Regions from separate parts of the Salinicola sp. CPA57 genome, predicted to be linked through region 2. Evidence: predicted binding sites of a transcription regulator. Region 2 holds the regulator's gene; each other region holds the start of a gene.
The links. The regulator PhoB, encoded in region 2, activates phosphate uptake and scavenging genes when phosphate is short. The targets are predictions, from matches to a motif close to TGTCATANNNNTGTCANA.
Positions count from the first base shown of each region.

Region 1: pstS (phosphate ABC transporter substrate-binding protein PstS) is a predicted target of PhoB. The motif match lies at 1,479-1,496, and genes of this name have one in related genera.
Region 3: DOM36_RS12620 (DUF6482 family protein) is a predicted target of PhoB. The motif match lies at 1,226-1,243, and genes of this name have one in related genera.

Region 1 covers NZ_PZJR01000012.1:144,846-148,124, forward strand. Annotated here, with positions in the region: gene DOM36_RS15350 (Bcr/CflA family multidrug efflux MFS transporter) at 47-1,261, shown strand; gene pstS (phosphate ABC transporter substrate-binding protein PstS) at 1,586-2,629, shown strand; gene pstC (phosphate ABC transporter permease subunit PstC) at 2,736-3,279, shown strand, end outside.
Region 2 covers NZ_PZJR01000004.1:45,437-48,715, forward strand. Annotated here, with positions in the region: gene DOM36_RS20565 (methyl-accepting chemotaxis protein) at 1-240, opposite strand, end outside; gene phoR (phosphate regulon sensor histidine kinase PhoR) at 369-1,718, opposite strand; gene phoB (phosphate regulon transcriptional regulator PhoB) at 1,727-2,416, opposite strand; gene ubiA (4-hydroxybenzoate octaprenyltransferase) at 2,558-3,279, opposite strand, start outside.
Region 3 covers NZ_PZJR01000011.1:87,003-90,281, forward strand. Annotated here, with positions in the region: gene DOM36_RS12615 (bifunctional diguanylate cyclase/phosphodiesterase) at 1-1,201, shown strand, start outside; gene DOM36_RS12620 (DUF6482 family protein) at 1,331-1,633, shown strand; gene DOM36_RS12625 (cryptochrome/photolyase family protein) at 1,868-3,279, opposite strand, start outside.

The sequences.
Region 1 (3,279 bases), on a different contig from region 2:
CGGACTCTCGAGCTGGTGAGGATCGTGGCCTGTCCAAGGAGTGTATGTGACGACGTTGAGCGCACGCCGTCTGGCGTTTCTGGTCGCTGCCAACACGGCGCTGGCACCACTGGCGATCGATGCCTATCTGCCGGCCATGCCGTCGCTGGCCGCGTCGATTGGTGCCAGCGTGCACCATACGGAACTGTCTCTCAGTGTTTTCCTGCTCGGGTTCGCGCTCGGCCAATTGGTCTGTGGGCCGCTATCCGATCGGTTTGGCCGCAAGCCGGTGCTGATGCTCGGCCTGGGAGTCTTCTTCATCGCCAGCCTGGCACTGACCCAAGTGGGTTCACTGGCGACGCTGTGGGGATGGCGCTTCGTGCAGGCGTTGGGCGGTGGCGCTTGCGTGGTGAATTCCGCGGCGATCGTGCGTGACCGGTTCAGCGGGCGAGAGGCAGCCAAGGTGATGTCCACCATGGTGATGATCCTGATGATGGCACCTCTGGTGGCTCCCGCTATCGGCAGTGCGTTGCTGCACCTGGCGGACTGGTGGCTGATTTTTCTGTTCCTCGCCCTCTACGCCGCATTCGTGCTGTGGCTGCTCGGTCGCTATCTTCCCGAAACCCACGGTCGCGATCCGCAAGCCCCCTCTGCACGTCAAATTCTGGGTAATTATGCCAGCGTGCTGAAGCACCGCGAGGCGATGGGCTATATCGGTGCCGTGTCGATGTCGTTTGCCGGCATGTTCGCCTTCATTACAGGGTCTCCTTATCTGTACATGGAGCACTACGGGCTTTCGACCACGCTCTATCCGTTCGTGTTCGGTGCCAACATTCTGATCATGGCGTCATCCAGCCGTCTCAATATCCGACTGCTGAAGATTCGCACCCCGCAGCAGAATCTACTCCTGGGTCTGGGAATCCAGTTGGTGGCGGGGATCTCGCTTGTCGCCATGGTCGCGACGGGGCTGGACTCCATATTCACCATCGCGCCGCTGATGGTGGTGTTCGTGGGGATGCAGGGTCTGATCAGTCCCAACGCGATGTCGTCGATGCTGGATCACTTCCCGCGCATGAGCGCCACGGCAACGGCCTTGCAGGGCTGTCTGCAGTTCACCTGCGGTGCCGTCACCGGCGCGCTGGTGGGCGCTTTCGAACTGGCCAGTGCGTGGCCCACGGTGCTGACGATGCTGGGCGCCACGCTGCTGGGCAATATCGCTGTCCGCGTGCTGGCCGGTCGAGCGCTCAAGGGCCAAGCCAATACCGACAAGGCGACGTCATGAGTCGTTACCGGAAGCGGCGCTATCGTTACTCTGCTTGACGATTGTCATCCTGCTGTCATCAAAACTTGTCATCGTGAAGACGCGAAGGTTGTGACGCTCACGCGCCAAGCTACATCGAAAAGCCATTGACGACCCTGAGGATTCAGGCAATCGCTCGATGGTTTTTTCGTCAATGGCGGGCATGATCCCGCAGCCTCCGCTAACGTTGCTGCATGGGTGTCATAAAACTGTCACGACACTGACGTACGGTGAGCGCTGAGAGTGTTGGCAACCTTCGCAACGTCGTTATCGCTCACGCATTCAAGGTGGAAACAGGATATCGCTATGCTTAAACATGTCTTCGCAGCGCTCATCTCCGGCTCGATGGTTCTGGGCGCCGCCGGTGTCCAGGCCCAGGACACCATTACCGGTGCCGGTGCAACCTTCCCGTATCCGGTCTACTCGCAGTGGGCAGATGCCTATCAGGATGAGTCGGGGATCGGTCTCAACTACCAGGCGATCGGTTCCGGCGGTGGCATCCAGCAGATCGTCGCCAAGACCGTCACCTTCGGTGCCAGTGACGCGCCGATGACCAAGGAAGAGCTCGACAAGAATGGCCTGATGCAGTGGCCGATGGTCATGGGTGGCGTGGTCGCCGCGTTCCACGTCGAAGGCATTGAAGGGGACTCGCTCAATCTGGACGGCCCGACGCTGGCTGACATCTATCAGGGCAAGATTACCAACTGGGACGACGAGGCCATCGCCAAATTGAACCCGGGTCTGGATCTGCCGGATACCCAGATCACGCCGGTCTATCGCGCCGACGGCTCTGGCACCAACTTCCTGTTTACCCATTATCTGGCGCAGGTCAGCGAAGATTTCGCCAACACCGTCGGTGAAGGCAAGTCCGTCGCCTGGCCTGCCGGTGTGGGCGCCAAGGCGAACGCCGGTGTGGCTAGCCAGGTTTCCAACACCAATGGCGCGATCGGCTATGTCGAGTACGCCTATGCCGAACAGAACGATCTGAGTCTGGTGCACCTGAAGAACCAGGCCGGCAACGTCGTCGCGCCGAACATGGAAGCCTTCATGGCTGCCGCCGCCAATGCCGACTGGAAAAAGGCGCCGGGCATGTACCTGGTGCTGACCAATCAGCCGGGCGACGAGAGCTGGCCGATCACCGGTGCCTCGTTCATCCTGATGCACAAGGAAGTTCAGGACGCCGACGCTGCTCGTCAGGCGCTCGAGTTCTTCGATTGGGCTTACAGCAATGGCGGCGACATGGCCAAGGAGCTGGACTACGTGCCGATGCCCGAGAACGTTGCCGAGATGGTTCGTGACAGCTGGAGCGAGATCAAGGGATCGGACGGCAGTGCTGTCTGGAACCCGTGATCACTGCATGACATGCCGCGACGGCGGGCGGGCGACCGCCTCCGTCGCGGCGCTGTATCGAATGCCGCCGGTTGGCGGCATGTTGGCAAGTCGATGAGGAATGAAGATGTCCACCTCCAACGCGATTCAAGCCAGCGGTCTGGGGCATCTCAGCGATGCCACCCGCAAGCGGCTCCAACGCAAGGCCCGCTTCGATGTGTGGTTCGAGCGCACGTTGTTCGCCTTCGCTTTTGCCGTACTGCTGCTGCTAGGGGCGATTATCGCGTCACTGATGGTGTCCAGCTGGCCGGCGATCCAACGCTATGGTCTGGACTTCTTTACGGAAAATCGCTGGGCAGCCAATGTCGAAGTCTTCGGCGCGCTGCCGGCAATCTACGGTACGCTGCTGACGTCATTCATCGCGATCGTCATTGCCGTGCCCATCTCTTTTGGCATTGCCATCTTTCTGACCGAGCAATGCCCCGGATTTCTGCGCCAGCCGCTGAGTACCCTGATCGAGCTGCTGGCAGGCATTCCCTCCATCATCTACGGCATGTGGGGCATGGAAGTGCTGGCGCCGTTGCTGCGCACGTGGTTCCCCACGGTCTTTCCCGCCGGCACCGGTTTGACGACGGCGGGTATCATTCTGGCGGTGATGATCATTCCTTTCA
Region 2 (3,279 bases):
CAGCGCCGATAGATTCTTGCGTGCGAAGTTCTGGGCAGCTTCGGTAGAGAATTCGCCGTTGGCGGCGCGTTCGACGTAGCGCTCGACCAGGGTGTGGGCGCTACCCACGAAGCTCTTGAGGCTGCTCACGCGTTCGGCCATCAGCGTCTCGCGCTTCTCCAGGGCCATCCAGCCCACCAGAATCAACATTCCCAGCCACATCAGGCCAACCGTGATCCAGAGTTTTTGTCGCATCGTCATCGTGAAGCATCCTAGTGGTCGCGATAAGCGCAATTCATATAAACAATTAAATGGATATGAACTGCTGGCACTATCGGCCGCCGATGCTGAAGATTGAGAGGAAGTTATTGAAAAAAGCGGGAATGGCGTCAGGGCGAGATGTCGGAAGCGAGTGAGGCTGAGCCGGCGCTGGGCGCCAGACGCGGTGCGGGGAAGACGCAACGGAAGCGCGCGCCGAGGCCCGGCCGGCTGACGATCTCCAGCTGGGCATCGTGGCGCAGCAACACGTGCTTGACGATGGCCAGTCCCAGGCCAGTACCGCCGGTGGCGGCGCTGCGGCCCTTGTCGACGCGATAGAAGCGCTCGGTCAGCCGGGGGATATGAATGGGGTCGAAACCGTCACCGTCATCCTCGACTTCGATGGCAGCGCCGTCGTGCCAGGGCCGCCAGCGCAGGGTGATGGTACTGCCCTCCGGCGTATAGCGGACCGCATTGAATGCCAGATTGGAGACCGCGCTGCGAATCTCCTTGGTGTTGGCGAGCAGACGTCCCGATTCCTCGATTTCTACCGACAGCTGGTGGCGACCGGCGCTGAGATCGCGGGCATCGGCAGCAATCCCGTCGAGAAGCGAGGGGACATCGATGGTATCGCGGTCATCGTTGGGGCTATCGATCTCCAGGCGCGACAGCAGCAGCAGATCCTCGACCAGATTCTGCATGCGCGTGGTCTGTGCCTGCATCTGACCGAACCCTCGCTGCCAGCGCTCGGGCAACTGGTCGGCATGATCCGAATAGGTCTCCAGATAACCCGCCAGCACTGTCAGCGGCGTGCGCAATTCATGGGAGACATTGGCGACGAAGTCACGGCGCATCATCTCCAACTGATGCAGACGGGAGACATCGCGGGCCATCAGCAGACGTTCGTTGTCGCCGAACAGGGTGAGATGGAACTGCAGCGTGCGATTGCCTTGCAGCGGCGAGGGGATCAGCAGCGGCTCGCGGTAATCGCCGGCTTCGAAATAGTCGATGAAGCGGGGGTCGCGCAGAAAGTTGGTGATCGGCTGGCCGCGATCGTGGTCGGGCTGCAGGCCCAGCATGTCGCAGGCGGCGCTGTTCCACCACTCGAGGTCGCCGTTGGGGTCGAGCATCACCACGCTGTCGCGCATCGCCTCGCAGGAATCCTGGATGCGACGCAGGATATCGCGCAGGCGCTGCTGCAGTTGGGTCTGGGCCTTCTGGTAGCTGTACAGCCGGTCGAACAGATCCCCCCACACGCCGGTGCCGGGCGGCGGCGCTTCGCGCGGATTCTTCAGCAGCCAGACGTAGAGCAGACGTACGTGGCGCAGGTGCAGAAAGACGTAGAGCCCGAGCCCCGCGGCCAGCCCCCATCCCAGCCCGGCAAGCAGATTGCCGCCCAGTTTGCCGAGCAGCAGGCCCAGCGCGCCGAGCCCGAACAGCATGTAGCCGAGACGCCACAGTTCGTTGATCCAGTAGCGCACGTCCGGACTTACTCCCTGATCGAAAAGCGGTAACCGGTGCCGCGCACGGTCTGGACCAGGTGCTGATGCGCTTCGCCGAGCGACTTGCGCAAGCGGCGAATGTGCACATCGACAGTGCGCTCTTCCACGTACACATTGCCGCCCCAGACCTGATCCAGCAACTGACTGCGGGTGTAGGCACGCTCCTGGTGGGTCATGAAGAACTGCAACAGGCGATATTCGGTAGGGCCGATCTCCAGCGCGCCGCCGTGGGAGGTGACGCGGTGACTGGAGGGATCGAGCCGCAGCCCGTCGACTTCGACGGCTTCCTCGATGCCCGGCGGCGTGGCGCGGCGCAGCACTGCCTTGAGCCGGGCCACCAGTTCGCGGGGGGAGAACGGCTTGGTGATGTAGTCGTCGGCGCCAGCTTCCAGCCCCTGGACCTTGTTGTCCTCCTCGCCCTTGGCGGTGAGCAGGATGATCGGCATCTCGGCGGTGGCTTCCTCGCGCTTCAGGCGGCGCGCCAGTTCGATGCCGCTGGTACCGGGCATCATCCAGTCGAGCAGGATCAGGTCGGGCTTCTGGTCGAGCGCCATGGCGTGGCCGGTCTGGGCGTTGTCCGCCTCCAGCACGCGATAGTCGGCCATCTCCAGGGCCACGGCGATCATTTCGCGGATGGGTGCTTCGTCGTCAACGATGAGTACGGTCTTGGAGCTCATGCACATGCCTCGGGTGAGCCGCCGGCAGGCTTTCCCGCGTGACGCCAGTGGTGCATCGGGATCGCTTCCGGCCGTGACAGAACGGTGACGATTACATCGTGAAAATATGACAGCGATATGACAGTCACGCCAGGCGTTGCGTCAGAGCGTCGGCCACAAGGTCAGAACCAGCCCTGCAAACAGTAGCAGCCCGGACCAGAAATTGTTGAGGAAAGCGCGGAAGCAGGCGTCGCGCTCGCGTTCGCGGATCAGCCACTGTTGGTAGACGAAGGTCGCCGCCATCGCCGCCAGGCCCAGCCAGAAAAATCCGCCCAGCGTTCCCAGCGCGCCGACCCAGACCAGCAGTGCCAGCGTCAGCAGCTGCAGCAGGCCGATGATCCGCTTGTCCCAGGCCCCGAACAGCCGGGCGGTGGATTTGATGCCGATCTTGATATCGTCGTCGCGATCGACCATCGCGTACTGGGTGTCGTAGGCCACGGTCCAGGCGACGTTGGCGACCAGCAGCAGCCAGGCTTCCAGCGGTACCTCGCGGCTCACCGCCATGAACGCCATCGGAATGCTCCATGAAAAAGCCATGCCCAGCACCACTTGCGGCAGATGGGTGTAGCGCTTCATGAAAGGGTAGATCGCGGCCAGCGCGACGCCGACGACCGAGAGCAGCACGGTGGCCAGATTGGTCAGACAGACCAGTACGAATGCCAGCACCACCAGGCCCGCGAACAGGATCTTGGCTTCCTTCTCGCGGATCCGACCGGTCGCCAGCGGGCGCGCCTTGGTGCGTTTGACGTGGCCGTCGAGATGCCGATCGGCGTAGTCGTTGACCACGCAGCCGGCGGCGCGCATCAGATAGACCCCGAGCACGA
Region 3 (3,279 bases), on a different contig from region 2:
TCGCGTCAAGCTCCGGTTCGTACGCTCCATCATCGATATCGCACACAGCATGGACAGTCGTGTCATCGCGGAGGGGGTGGAGCGGGAGGGGGAGCTGGATACGCTTCTCGAGCTGGGCGCGGATTATTGCCAGGGGTGGTTGTTCGCGCGCCCCGATGCCGCTCCCCAACGGATACGCGAGGCGCTCGAGGCCCGGCTCGCTTCGCTGGCCGCCAACCGTCGACCGGCCACCGCCGCGACAGAGATCCAGCGCCTCAGCGTGCCTCTGCCTGCGCTGGATGCCGACCTCTGCGTGGCGGAGGCGTCCGAGCGCTTCAGCCGTCTGCCGCATGCCAACGCGCTGGCGGTCGTCGATGGCAGGAGCCGGCCGATCGGTATCCTGGGGCGTCAGCAGCTCATGGCGCTGCTCGGCAAACGCTTCGGGTTCGATCTTCACGGTCGTCAGCCCATCACCAAGGTGATGCGGACCCAGGCGCTCTGTGTGGAGGCCCACGAGCCGCTGGAGCGGGTCTCGCGCAAGGTGACGGGGCGCGAGGAGGCGTCCCGGGACGAGGATTTCATCATCACCGACGGTGGCCGCTATCTGGGCATGGGACACGTCATCAACCTGCTGCAACTGTTCACCGAACAGCAGGTTCAACTGGCGCGACAGGCCAATCCATTGACCCAGTTGCCCGGCAACCGCCCCATCAGGGTGGCACTGGAACACTATCAGCGTCAGGCGCGGGGCTTCGTCGCCTGCTATCTGGATCTCGACAATTTCAAGCCCTTCAATGACCGGTTCGGTTACGCCCTGGGGGATCGAATGATCCTTGCGCTGGCGAATCTGGTGAGCAGCGAACTGGGGCGGGAGGACTTTCTGGGCCATCTCGGCGGCGACGATTTCATACTGCTGCTGGATGACGGGAAGAATCTCCACCGTCGGCTGGCCGGTATACAACAACGCTTCATCGTCGAGAGTCATGCGCTGGTTCCCGCCGACGCCAGAGCGGAAGGTGGCTTTCATGCCAAGGATCGTTACGATCAATGGCGTTTCTTCCCGCTGGTCCGCCTGTCGATCATCGCGCTTCGCGTCGGTGCCGAGGCCAGGGTCGAGAGCTTCGGCGATCTCTGGAGTCACTTCAAGCCGGCAGCCAAGCGCGCCGGCAACGGCCGGGTCGTGGTGAGGCTAGACTGCCGTTCGGCACCGGTCGGGGAGTGAACGATCGGCGTGCCTTGGCGTCTTAGTCACAGCTCTGTCACAACGGACTGTCAGGGTGTCGCGACGGGATGGCAAGGAACGTCTCCCGATCCAGAACACGATTCCATACACGACCCACGGGAGGGAACCATGGAACTCAAGGAACTCGAACACTATCAGCGACATCACGAAAGCTTTGAAATTCGTGTCATCGCCCATGCCGGCAGTCGCTACTATCAAGTCATGCTGGAACCGGAAGACGGATCCACGCAGGTGTTGACCCGACGCGGCAAGCCGATGCTGTTTCGCGCGCTCGACGATGTCTACGGCGAGTTGAAGCGTGCAGGTATCCATCGTGCCTATCTGGTTCAGCAGGTGGCCAATGACGAGATCGTCGGGCATGAACCGCACTATCACGATCCGCTGCTGTCGCGAATGCCTCTGGTGTTCTGATCTCGACAGATTTCTCGGCGCGATCTTCCATTCACCCACATCGTTTCCCTCCGGCGAGTCGACTAGTGACTTGCCCCGTCATGGAGGGAAGTTTGTCTCCCGCCCTTGTCTCTGTTCTTGCCGGTGCTTCCTCTCGCGTTGATTCTCTCGTGGGGGCAGCTGTCAGCACCCGTTTGCTGATCGTCAGCGCCTTCCTCCCCGATGCCGCATGCCGATAGCCACTGATTCCTTGCCTCAGCGACGTTCATAACCCTCGGCGTGATCGCCCTTGCCGTAAGGGGCCTCGAAGTGAACCGAACGCAGGAATCGATCGGCCTGGTCGAGAATGGCCTGGCGTTTGTCCTGCCGCATTCGATCCCAGCTGCCGTAGATGAGCTTCATGCGATGGTTACCGCCCAGGCGTTCGCGGTGACGCTGCAGAAAATGCCAATACAGGCTGTTGAAGGGGCAGGCGTTTTCGCCGGTGACCTGCTTGACGTCATAGCGGCACTGACGGCAGTGATCCGACATGCGATCGATATATTTTCCCGACGCACAGTAGGGTTTGGAACCGAGATAGCCACCGTCGGCGTAGAGGGTCATGCCCAGCGTATTGGGCAGCTCGACCCATTCGAAGGCATCGACGTAGACCGCCAGGTACCAGTCGCAAAGTGCGGCCGGGGATACGCCGCAGAGCAACGCGAAGTTGCCGGTAATCATCAGCCGTTGGATGTGATGGGCGTAGGCGTTGTCGCGGGTCATCTCCAGTGCCCGCCGCACGCAGCGCAGATCGGTCGTCGCGGTCCAGTAGAAATCGGGTAGTCCCCGCAGCGCCTCGAGGTGGTTTTGACGTTTGTAATCCGGCATGCGCTGCCAGTAGATACCGCGGACGTATTCGCGCCAGCCCAGAATCTGACGCACGAATCCTTCGACGGCGTTGATTGGCGCGGTACCTTGATGCCATGCCGTTGCAGCTGCTTCGCAGACTTCACGGGGAGAAAGCAGCCCGATATTCATCGCGGCGGAGAGACGCGAATGAAACAGCCAGGGTTGCTCGTCGCTGATCGCATCCTGATAGGTGCCGAAATCGGGCAGCGCGTGAGCGATGAAATGACGTAGATCGCTCAGTGCCTGACGCCGGGTCACTGCCCAGTTGAAATGGGTCAGCGTGCCGAAGTGTTCGCCGAAATGCGCCTCTACCAGCGCCATCACCTCGTGGGTGATGTTGTCCGGCCGGTGACGGGGGGGCGGAGGGAATTCCAGCCCTCTTTCGACCGGCTGTCGGTTGTCATGATCGAAATTCCACTGACCGCCGGCGGGTTCGTTCTTCTCCATCAGCAGTCCGGTCCGTTTGCGCATCTGACGGTAGAAGTCCTCCATCCGGAAGCGCTTGCGCCCGTCGAGCCACTCGCCGAACTCGGCAACCGAGCAGTAGAAACGCGAATCCTCGTAGAGCCGCCAACGTGTGCCGCGATCCTGGATGCGTTCGAGTAACCGCCATTCGCCGGGATGCGTCACCCGGATCTCGTCGCAGCGGTAGGCATCGGCAAGCCGCTCGGCTTCCTGTAGCAGGTCCTGACGATTGTCATCGTCGTCGAGCGCGCTGTAGTGGACCTGATACCCTTTGTCGCGCAGGGTATCGGCGAAGTGGCGCATCGCCGACAATA